DNA from 2 places in the Methylomonas sp. 11b genome. Region 1 is predicted to be linked to the other one. Evidence: riboswitches for the same ligand, from Rfam matches in the RefSeq annotation. Region 1 holds a riboswitch; the other holds the start of a gene.
What was found. Region 1 has a riboswitch for cobalamin ahead of METH11B_RS28250 (CbtB domain-containing protein). Riboswitches for the same ligand answer to the same signal wherever they lie in the genome.
Positions count from the first base shown of each region.

Region 2: it holds a riboswitch for cobalamin, as region 1 does, so the genes downstream of both, METH11B_RS0116315 (TonB-dependent receptor domain-containing protein) here and METH11B_RS28250 (CbtB domain-containing protein) in region 1, are expected to answer to the same signal.

Region 1 covers NZ_KI911557.1:305,642-310,084, reverse strand. Annotated here, with positions in the region: gene METH11B_RS0101410 (cobyrinate a,c-diamide synthase) at 1-904, opposite strand, end outside; gene METH11B_RS0101405 (CbtA family protein) at 907-1,554, opposite strand; gene METH11B_RS28250 (CbtB domain-containing protein) at 1,556-1,732, opposite strand; cobalamin riboswitch at 1,821-1,950, opposite strand; gene METH11B_RS0101395 (hypothetical protein) at 2,031-3,014, opposite strand; gene METH11B_RS29670 (flagellar transcriptional regulator FlhD) at 3,116-3,745, shown strand; gene METH11B_RS27505 (FlhC family transcriptional regulator) at 3,735-4,343, shown strand; gene METH11B_RS0101380 (STAS-like domain-containing protein) at 4,376-4,443, shown strand, end outside.
Region 2 covers NZ_KI911557.1:3,394,695-3,399,137, reverse strand. Annotated here, with positions in the region: gene panB (3-methyl-2-oxobutanoate hydroxymethyltransferase) at 1-283, shown strand, start outside; gene panC (pantoate--beta-alanine ligase) at 288-1,139, shown strand; gene panD (aspartate 1-decarboxylase) at 1,238-1,618, shown strand; gene fliW (flagellar assembly protein FliW) at 1,665-2,123, opposite strand; cobalamin riboswitch at 2,261-2,478, shown strand; gene METH11B_RS0116315 (TonB-dependent receptor domain-containing protein) at 2,598-4,421, shown strand; gene METH11B_RS0116310 (hypothetical protein) at 4,441-4,443, shown strand, end outside.

The DNA.
Region 1 (4,443 bases):
CGGCCAATGTTTGGAGATGTAGTTCCGGGTAACCGCCGGGCAAATAAACACTGTCTGCCTCGGGTAATACGTGGTCTGCAAGCGGCGAGAAAAACGTCAGTTCAGCGCCCATGGCTTGCAAACAATCCAGATTTGCTTGATAGATAAACGAAAATGCGGCATCGCGAGCTACCGCGATACGCTTACCAGTCAGCAATTTCGGCGGCGGATCGGTAGTAATCGGCGCGAAGGTGACCGGCTCCGGCAATCGGCACGGCGCAAGACTGCCGAGCAATTCGGCGGCTCGCGCCAGGCGAAGATCGAGATCGCCGATTTCGTCGGCCTGCAACAAACCCAGATGTCGCGAAGGTAAGCCGACCGCGTCGTCTTTCGCCATCGCCACCAGCAAAGGCATGTTATTCGGCAACGCTTCTTCTAGCAGTTTGGCATGACTAGGACTGCCGACTTTGTTGGCGATGACCCCGGCAAACGGTAAGTTGGCACGGTAATGGGCTAAGCCATAAGCTACTGCGGCAAAAGTTTGTGCCATGCCGCCCGCATCGATGACAACGGCCACAGGCACGTCTAGTGTTTGTGCCAAATCGGCGCTGCTGCTATCGCCGTCGAACAAGCCCATGGCACCTTCAATCAAGATAACGTCAGCGTCGGCGGCGGCGTTATAAAGCATCTCACGGCAATGCGCTTCGCCCATCATCCATAAATCCAGCTGATAAACCGGTTGTCCGCAAGCAAAGCTCAAGATTTGCGGATCGATAAAATCCGGGCCGGTTTTGAACAGGCGTACCTTTCGGTTTTGCTGGCGATGGTAATAGGCCAAAGCTGCAGTTATGGTGGTTTTGCCTTGCCCGGAGGCAGGGGCGCTGATCAATATCGCCGGGCAATGGCGTGTTGCGGTAGCATTCATCACTAAAACGTTACTTTACGCAACAATCGGCCCGATATTGCGCCTAAGGTCAGCCAGAAAATAGCGTTGTTGATGGATGTCAACACCACAAAATGCTGTTGTAAGGCTTCGGGCGCTAAAGCCTGAGCAACCTCCGGATGCGGTGCGCCGATCAGATGCGGTAAGGCCAGTAAGCCAGCGCCGCCGATTTGCAGCCAGCGCTGTTTGGTCAAAAACAGACCAAACAAGCCAATCGCGGTAGCGGCGGCCGTAAAAAGCCACCACGCTTGGCGACTATGTAATTCGGCGCTGTCAGTACCCGGCAACTCCGGCGGCAAGCCCAATGATGGCGCGACAAAAAATACCAAATAACCGGCCAAACCCCAGCCGAGTCCGTACAGGTAACCGTGTTGATCCCGCCAGTACAGGGCGACACTGATAAACAAGGCAAAGCCGAAGCCGGTCAGGCCATTGAACAGCAAAGTAAAGCCATTGCGTTGCCAGCCGTCCGTCGGTTGCCAGTCATGCACATGCTCAGCCGATGGCGTTTCGAATTGTTCGGCGGCCAAAATCAAGGGCAAGGTTTGATAGTGTTGTAGCACGCTGAGTAACAAGCCGCCCAATAGTCCCGCCAGTAGCGAGATGGCGATCAGCCTACGAAAATCCGCCATGTTAATGGCAGGGAAACGCAGCGCTATGGCGTCCGTCGTGGGCGGCGTTATGCAGGTAGTTGTTGGCGTCCTGCAAGAAACCCAAACCTAAAACGACGGTCAGGCCCAAAACAATAGCACTCAGGCCGGGCAGGATTTTTGAGGAAGAAAGGGTGGTAGATACCGCGAGTGTTTTCATGGTTGTCTGTTCCGAATAAGGTGGACGGAATAACAGAGGGAAAGACAAACCAAAAAAAACCGATTTGACAGATCGCCCTCCGCAATACTGTTGACTACAGTTTTAGGCCTGTCTCCGGGCTCGTGACGAATCACCTACCGTTGCGGGGGCAGCGTCGGCATTTAACCGACTTCCAGTTTCACCCGCCAAGAGCGGGAACCTTAAAACCAGCGGCGATTGTATGCCGCAGCTAGTCGTAGGGCAAATGAAATGTATTGAAATAAGAATAAACTGTGCGGCAGCAGTTCCTCTCGACAAGTTATCGATCAACCAGTAATCGCCCGCAACGCGTGATTCTATCAAAACTAAACACATGCTCTCTCGGGCTTTCATAACAACGCCCCACCAATCTTCGTCTGTAATCCGGCTCGCCTTTTTCGAGATAAATAGTGGCGCCACAAATGGGACATGCCGCCGAATACCGAACTAACCGAATTACTCTTAAATCCCCGTCTCGTAGCAGTTCGAACTGGGCAGACTGTTCATGAAAATTTGTAAACAGTTCATGAGCTACGACGATTCGATCATCCAACAATAATATCCAAGGCTTGATGATCGTGACCCAGGAACCATAGGGAATCGCGAAAATACTGACCAGTAATGTCAAATCTTGCGTTGTCACGGATCTGGGTACGGATAACGATAGCCATCCAGCATAAGCAATTAACACCGAGAACCCAGCTATGATTGCTAGCCAACCCGCTATAACCCAGACATGCCATTGTCTTAATTCGATTTGTCCACGCCGAAATAACCGACTCGCGATCCAACTGGGTTTGACTTCACCTAGTTCAGTCATTTGATAGCTGGCTTGCAAATCGGCTGCATTGTTCCTGCCAAGGACGCCGTCAATCGTTTGGTCTTCTTCCGTTATTTCCGGTATCGGTTCTGCCTTGATATAGAACGTCGTGAGTTGTCCCGGACCGCCCTTTGTGCTTTTACGGTCAGGTTTTGGATAACAAGACAACCCACGTTTACGAGCAAACTCTAAGATTTGCGGCTCTCGGGTTTCGCAATATTTCTTCAATGAACCCGGCCAGTCGATCCACTTTTTAGGATCGGAAATTCCTATAGATTCACCGACTGCGGCGACGATTTCATCAGCCGTGAACCGGCGCTTCGACTCTTCGAATTCTGACTTCTTCAACGATTCCTGGGCTAACGCGCGCAATATGCGGTGCCCTTTTTCATCGCTTGGCTCGCTATCCAACCAATCGATCAAGCATTGAATTACCTCGCGCATAAACCACCCCAAACCAGGTAACCAGCAGTAGTTGTCTGGCTAGCGAATAGCCGATTCATAACAATTTCCTCCATAACAAATTCAAGATAAGCAATATAAAAATGATTTTGGAATGCAATTATTCAGGTCAAACACCAATTAAGGCTCTACTTCTTGTAGGCAAAGTCCCTGGTAAGCAGAACGAGATTAGAAGAATTTCAGGATCATTCAATTCATTGGACCCTGCAATTAGCCTGGCGTTATCAAATTGGCCGTCCGTTATTTGCCGAAAAAAGCGTCGCCAGCGCAATAGGACAATTATTTTCAACAAAGCCAAATCATATCTATCGGGGGTTCCGGAGGTTTGTGACCCAAATCAGGTCACTTTGCGACCGGGACATTTCCGCGTTGCCTGCCTAGCATATCGACAACAGTCGTTAATCAACTCAGAGGCGTTTATGTCAACACTGGATGAAGATCTTGCCCGGTTAAATTTCGAATATCTCATGCTAGCCAGGGAATGCGCACGCAGTAATCCTGAAGAAACGGCCTGGCGCTTTGGATTAGATCGGAATGGTATAGACCATCTCGCCGGCACGACACAGGAGCAACTTCGTGAACACGCCGAAAGCAGTCGCGCAGTGATTCAGTTATTGCCGGTTTATGTTCCAAGCAACTTGCCCATGGTCGCCTATGTGGATCTTCTCCAACCGTGTATCACTGGAACTGCGGATGAAACCAATGCCCTTTAAAAGCAGGTCAAATATAGGCGCGGACTTGCTATTGGCCGAAAGGCTAATCCAGCTTGGCGCACGTCCTCCGATTGTCAGCCAACTCTGCCATTTAACCCGAAAGCAAAGCATCGAATTATCTAAAGCGGTACAAGGACAACCGCCCAAACAAGGCATGCTGCCTCATGATCATCAATGGGCCATCCGCTCGGCGTTCAACAACATTCATGCCTCGCTATTTTTAAGCATAATTGAAGACATCAGACACCGACTTTCTACTCCGAACCTGAGTGCAACCTTACTGGTTACGGCCTATGAGATCTACAGCAACGTCGCTTCCAAAATTTTAGCCGATCGGCAATTTATCCAACCACGCTCCAGCCAACATTATCCGTTAGACATCAACCGGGCTTGGTATTTAATTAGCCTGCTCTCGGCGGGTGATTTGGTTTTCATTCTTTGCGGGCGTTGCCGCGCCCGTTACCTAGGCATGATTCACCCTGAAGCCGCATTTAGTCAATGCCCTATCTGCGAGGTGTGGACTGATCGCTCAGGTCGGCGACGCTGGGTTTCCGCAAAATCAAAAATGCTCACATTGAACAAACAAAGAGCTCGTTAGAGACGATCCATCAGCTACTAAGGAGAAGTCGCATGCATATCGTTGTTGTCACAGCCACCCATTCCCAAATACCCCAGCCAATCCATGGCAAAAATCTAGC
Region 2 (4,443 bases), 3.1 Mb from region 1:
CGAGCAAGCGGGCGCCGGTCTTTTAGTGTTGGAATGCGTGCCAGCGCAGCTAGCCGCCGAAATAAGTCAGCGGCTGAGTATTCCCACTATCGGCATCGGCGCTGGTGTTGATTGCGATGGCCAGGTGTTGGTGCTGTACGACATGCTGAATATCAGCACCGGCAAGCGGCCGCGCTTTTCCAAAGATTTTATGGCCGACGCCTCCAGCATAGAAGAGGCGGTGCGCCTGTATCATCAAGCGGTAAAATCCGCGCAGTTTCCAGCATCCGAACACAGTTATTAAGCGTATGCAAATAGTCACCAGCGTCGCCGCGTTGAGAGAGGTAATCCTGCAATGGCGGCAAAACGGGCAAAGCGTCGGTTTCGTGCCGACCATGGGCAATCTGCATGCCGGGCATATCAAACTAGTTAGCACCGCGAGGCAAGGGGCCGATAAAGTGGTGGTCAGTATCTTCGTCAACCCCACGCAATTTGGACCGAACGAGGATTTTGCCAGTTACCCGCGCACCGAACAGCAGGATCAGGAAAAACTGCTAGCCAGCGGTGCTGATTTACTGTTCTTGCCGTCGGTGACTGAAATGTATCCGCAAACCACGCAAACCGGTATTTCAGTCAGCGGCTTGTCGGCCCTGCATTGCGGGGCCAGCCGGCCCGGGCATTTTGACGGCGTGGCATTGGTGGTTTGCAAGCTATTGAATATGGTGCAGCCCGATGTGCTGCTGCTGGGGGAGAAGGATTTTCAACAGCTGACGCTAATTCGGCAAATGGTTGCTGATTTGAATATACCGGTTACCGTCCAAGGCGTGGCAACGGTTCGGGAAGATGACGGTCTGGCGATGAGTTCTCGCAATGGCTATTTATCCGAACAACAAAGACAACAGGCACCTAAGCTCTATCAAGCCTTGTGCGCAGCGCGCGATGATATTTTGGCAGGCTATGACGATTATCCGGCGGTGGCTGAAAAGCAGCGGCAGAATCTGCAACAAGCCGGTTTTGCCGTCGATTATTTCAGTATCTGTCGTAGCGCGGATTTATTGCCTGCCTACGCTAGCGACTCTAATCTGCTGATTTTGGCTGCTGCCAGACTGGGCAAGACGCGTCTAATCGATAACCTCTACTTTTCTAAAACAAGTATCTGACGTTACTGTTTTTTTGCCTGTAAAAGCTAATGCTTAAATTTGATAGCAGGGTTAAATTCAGGCATAATCGCCGGCCCTAGTATTCGACCTTGTTTACCATGAACATAAACATGCTTAAAGCTAAGTTACACCGTGCGCGGGTAACGCATTCCGAGCTGGATTACGAAGGATCGTGTGCTATAGACGGCAAAATTTTGGATTTTTCCGGGATTAGGGAATACGAGCAAATCCATATTTATAACATTAACAATGGTCAGCGCTTCACCACATACGCGATTCGCGCCGAAGAAGGTTCCGGTGTGTTTTCGATTAACGGCGCAGCTGCAAGGTTGGCGTGTCCTGGCGATTTGATTATCGTCTGCGCGTTCGCTAGCCTAGATGAGAAGGAACTGAAGAACTACAAGCCGACTTTGGTGTATTTCGACGGCAACAATCATATTAGCCATTCCAGTCATTCCATTCCTGTTCAGGCCGCCTGATTTAAATAACCGCCGGCGACTCAGTCTCCGGCGGTTATTTGCATTTTTAAGCTTCCGATACGTCTATTTCGCTGACTTTCTCGGTCAGGGTGATGCTTTGCTCAATAGCCACCAATACTTTTTGCATGCCGATGCGTTTGTTGGCGTTGATCAATATCGGCGACTTGATTGAGCCTTTGATAGTCGGCTTGCCGTTATCCTGCTCGTTGTCCTTGTGCAGTAGAATTAAAATCACCAACTCGTCGCCCGGCTCTATTTGCAACAGCGCTTCTTCCGGATCAGTTACCGTAAAGTTGTAATTGATGTTGAAATTGGCCGGATGCGCCGCGGAAAAGGTTAGCTCCGCGTTATCGACCGATTGCAGCCAAAACACTATTTCGCTGCCTTCCTGATGAAATAACTTAAAGCGGGTCTGATCTTCGAAACCGGGTAGGCCGCGCGGAAAATTGATGATAGTGTCCGGATTGATGTCTTGGTTGCCTAACAATTTCGATTGAATTTCCATAGTCCCGCCCGTATTCGTTGAAGTCTAAGTTAACAGCATTAATCAATGCACCAATGTATAGCACGGAAAGGGGTATTTGCAATGCGGATTGTCGGTAACTACCAGGTATTCTTGCTTTATCGCGGCCGACTCCCTACAATTGCGCGCTTCTTTCAGGTGTTTGCGCCGTTTTCTCGGCCAAGCTTAAACAGGAAGTCGGTGCGGCGGTTTTAACCGCCCATGCCGACGCTGCCCCCGCAACGGTAGATAAGTAAAGAGCTGCGTTTTTGCCACTGTGCGCTTTGCATGGGAAGGTCGTAGATCAGGCGTAAAGCCACTTATAAGCCCGGAGACTGGCCCGGAAGATCATTCGAGACAGCGGAGGGCTGTTTACGGAATGGTCTGAGTCCATGCCTAGCCTGCCTCCGCCTTTTTCGTTTTCCGTTTTTCCTCTGTCCTTTTTCACCCGGATGCGCGGCGGGCGCAGAGGACAATATGCAATCAATTTTATACAGATCTTTATTTCTGGCGAGTACGCCTTTTACGGTGTTGGCGGCGACTAGCGACGAGTCGATTAACCTTGCCGAGACAGTTGTCACGGCTACTCGAACCGAAACTCGTCAGAACGAGTTGGCCACGGCGATGACGGTTTATACGCGCCAGGATATAGAGAAACTTCAGGTTAGAACCCTACCCGAGTTACTGAAAGGCACGCCGGGTGTCGATATGGTGCAAAGCGGCGGTTACGGCAAGGACACCAACGTCTATCTGCGCGGCACTAACTCCGATCATGTACTGGTTTTAATCGACGGCATCAAGGCCGGCTCGGTGACCACCGGCACCAGCGCGTTTCAGTTTATTCCCATCGATCAAATCGAACGTGTGGAAATTACTCGCGGCCCGCAATCCAGCCTTTATGGCTCGGAAGCGATTGGCGGGGTGATTCAGATATTTACCCGCAAGGGCGGCAACAGCGAGCGGCCGAACATCGCACTGGAAGCCGGCGGCGGCTCTTACGACACATATAATGGCTCGGCGGCCGTCAACGGCAAATGGGGCAAAGCGTGGTATAGCTTGGGTGCCGCTCAATTGGGCAGCCAGGGCATCAATGCATTGAGTGGTGTCAGCGTTGCGAATGGTTATAATCCGGATCGCGACGGCTATAACAACACCAGTCTGAATGCCAAAACCGGTTATCGGTTCGACAACGGCGCGGAATTGGAAGCGTTTTTCCTGCGGGCCGAAGGCGAAACCGAGATCGACAACTCCATCAGTAGCACCACTGAGTTTGTCAATCAGACGTTGGGGGCGACCGCCAGCGCTAATTTCAGTGATATGTGGCGATCCACATTACGCATAGGACAAAGCGTGGACGATGCCGATCAATTTCGGCATAACGGTCGATTTACCAGTCGTTTCAACACCACGCGCTGGAATGCGAGCTGGTTGAATGAATTGGCCTTGCATAAGGATCACCAATTAACGCTGGGCACCGACTACCGTTTTGATGAAATCGACAGCACCACGCGTTACGCGGAAACGTCCCGCTACGATGTAGGCGCATTTGCCGAGCTGCATAGCCGGGTCTTCGATAAGCATTTTTTGAATGCTTCTTTGCGTTGGGACGAAAACCAAGCCTTCGGCGACAGCGTCACCGGCAATTTCGGCTGGCGGTTCAATTGGGATTACGGTCTCAGCGCTTTTGCCAGTTTCGGTAATGCCTTTAAGGCCCCGACTTTCAATCAGTTATACTTCCCCGGTTTCGGTAACCCTGGTTTGCGGCCGGAAAAATCCACCAGTTTCGAAGCCGGTTTTGCCGGACGTCACGATTGGGCAAATTGGGAACTGCGCGCTTATCACACCAATATCGAGGATTTGATTGTATTCAGTGGTACGCCATCCACCGCCAGAAATATCGGCAAGGCGCAAATAGACGGCATAGAAGTGGAAGTGTCCACGCAAATTTTCGGCTGGAACAATAAGTTGAGCATGAACCTGATGACGCCTAAGGACAGGCAGACCAATTTACGCCTGCCGCGTCGGGTGACGGAAAGCTTGTCCTATGATGTCTCGCGTTCGTTCGGCGACGTTGATATTGGCGCCTCCGTGCTGGCTCAGGGCGAACGTTTCGATAATAGTACCAATACCGTGCGGTTGGGCAGCTTCATGACCGCCGATCTGCACACCGCTTATCGCATCGACAAAAATTGGATGTTAAGCGCCAAACTGAATAATATGTTCGACAAACGCTATCAAACGGTTAACACCTATAACAGCTTCGGTAGAAATTTCTATTTTTCGATCCATTACAATTACTAAACCTTTTCTGGAGAACCCTATG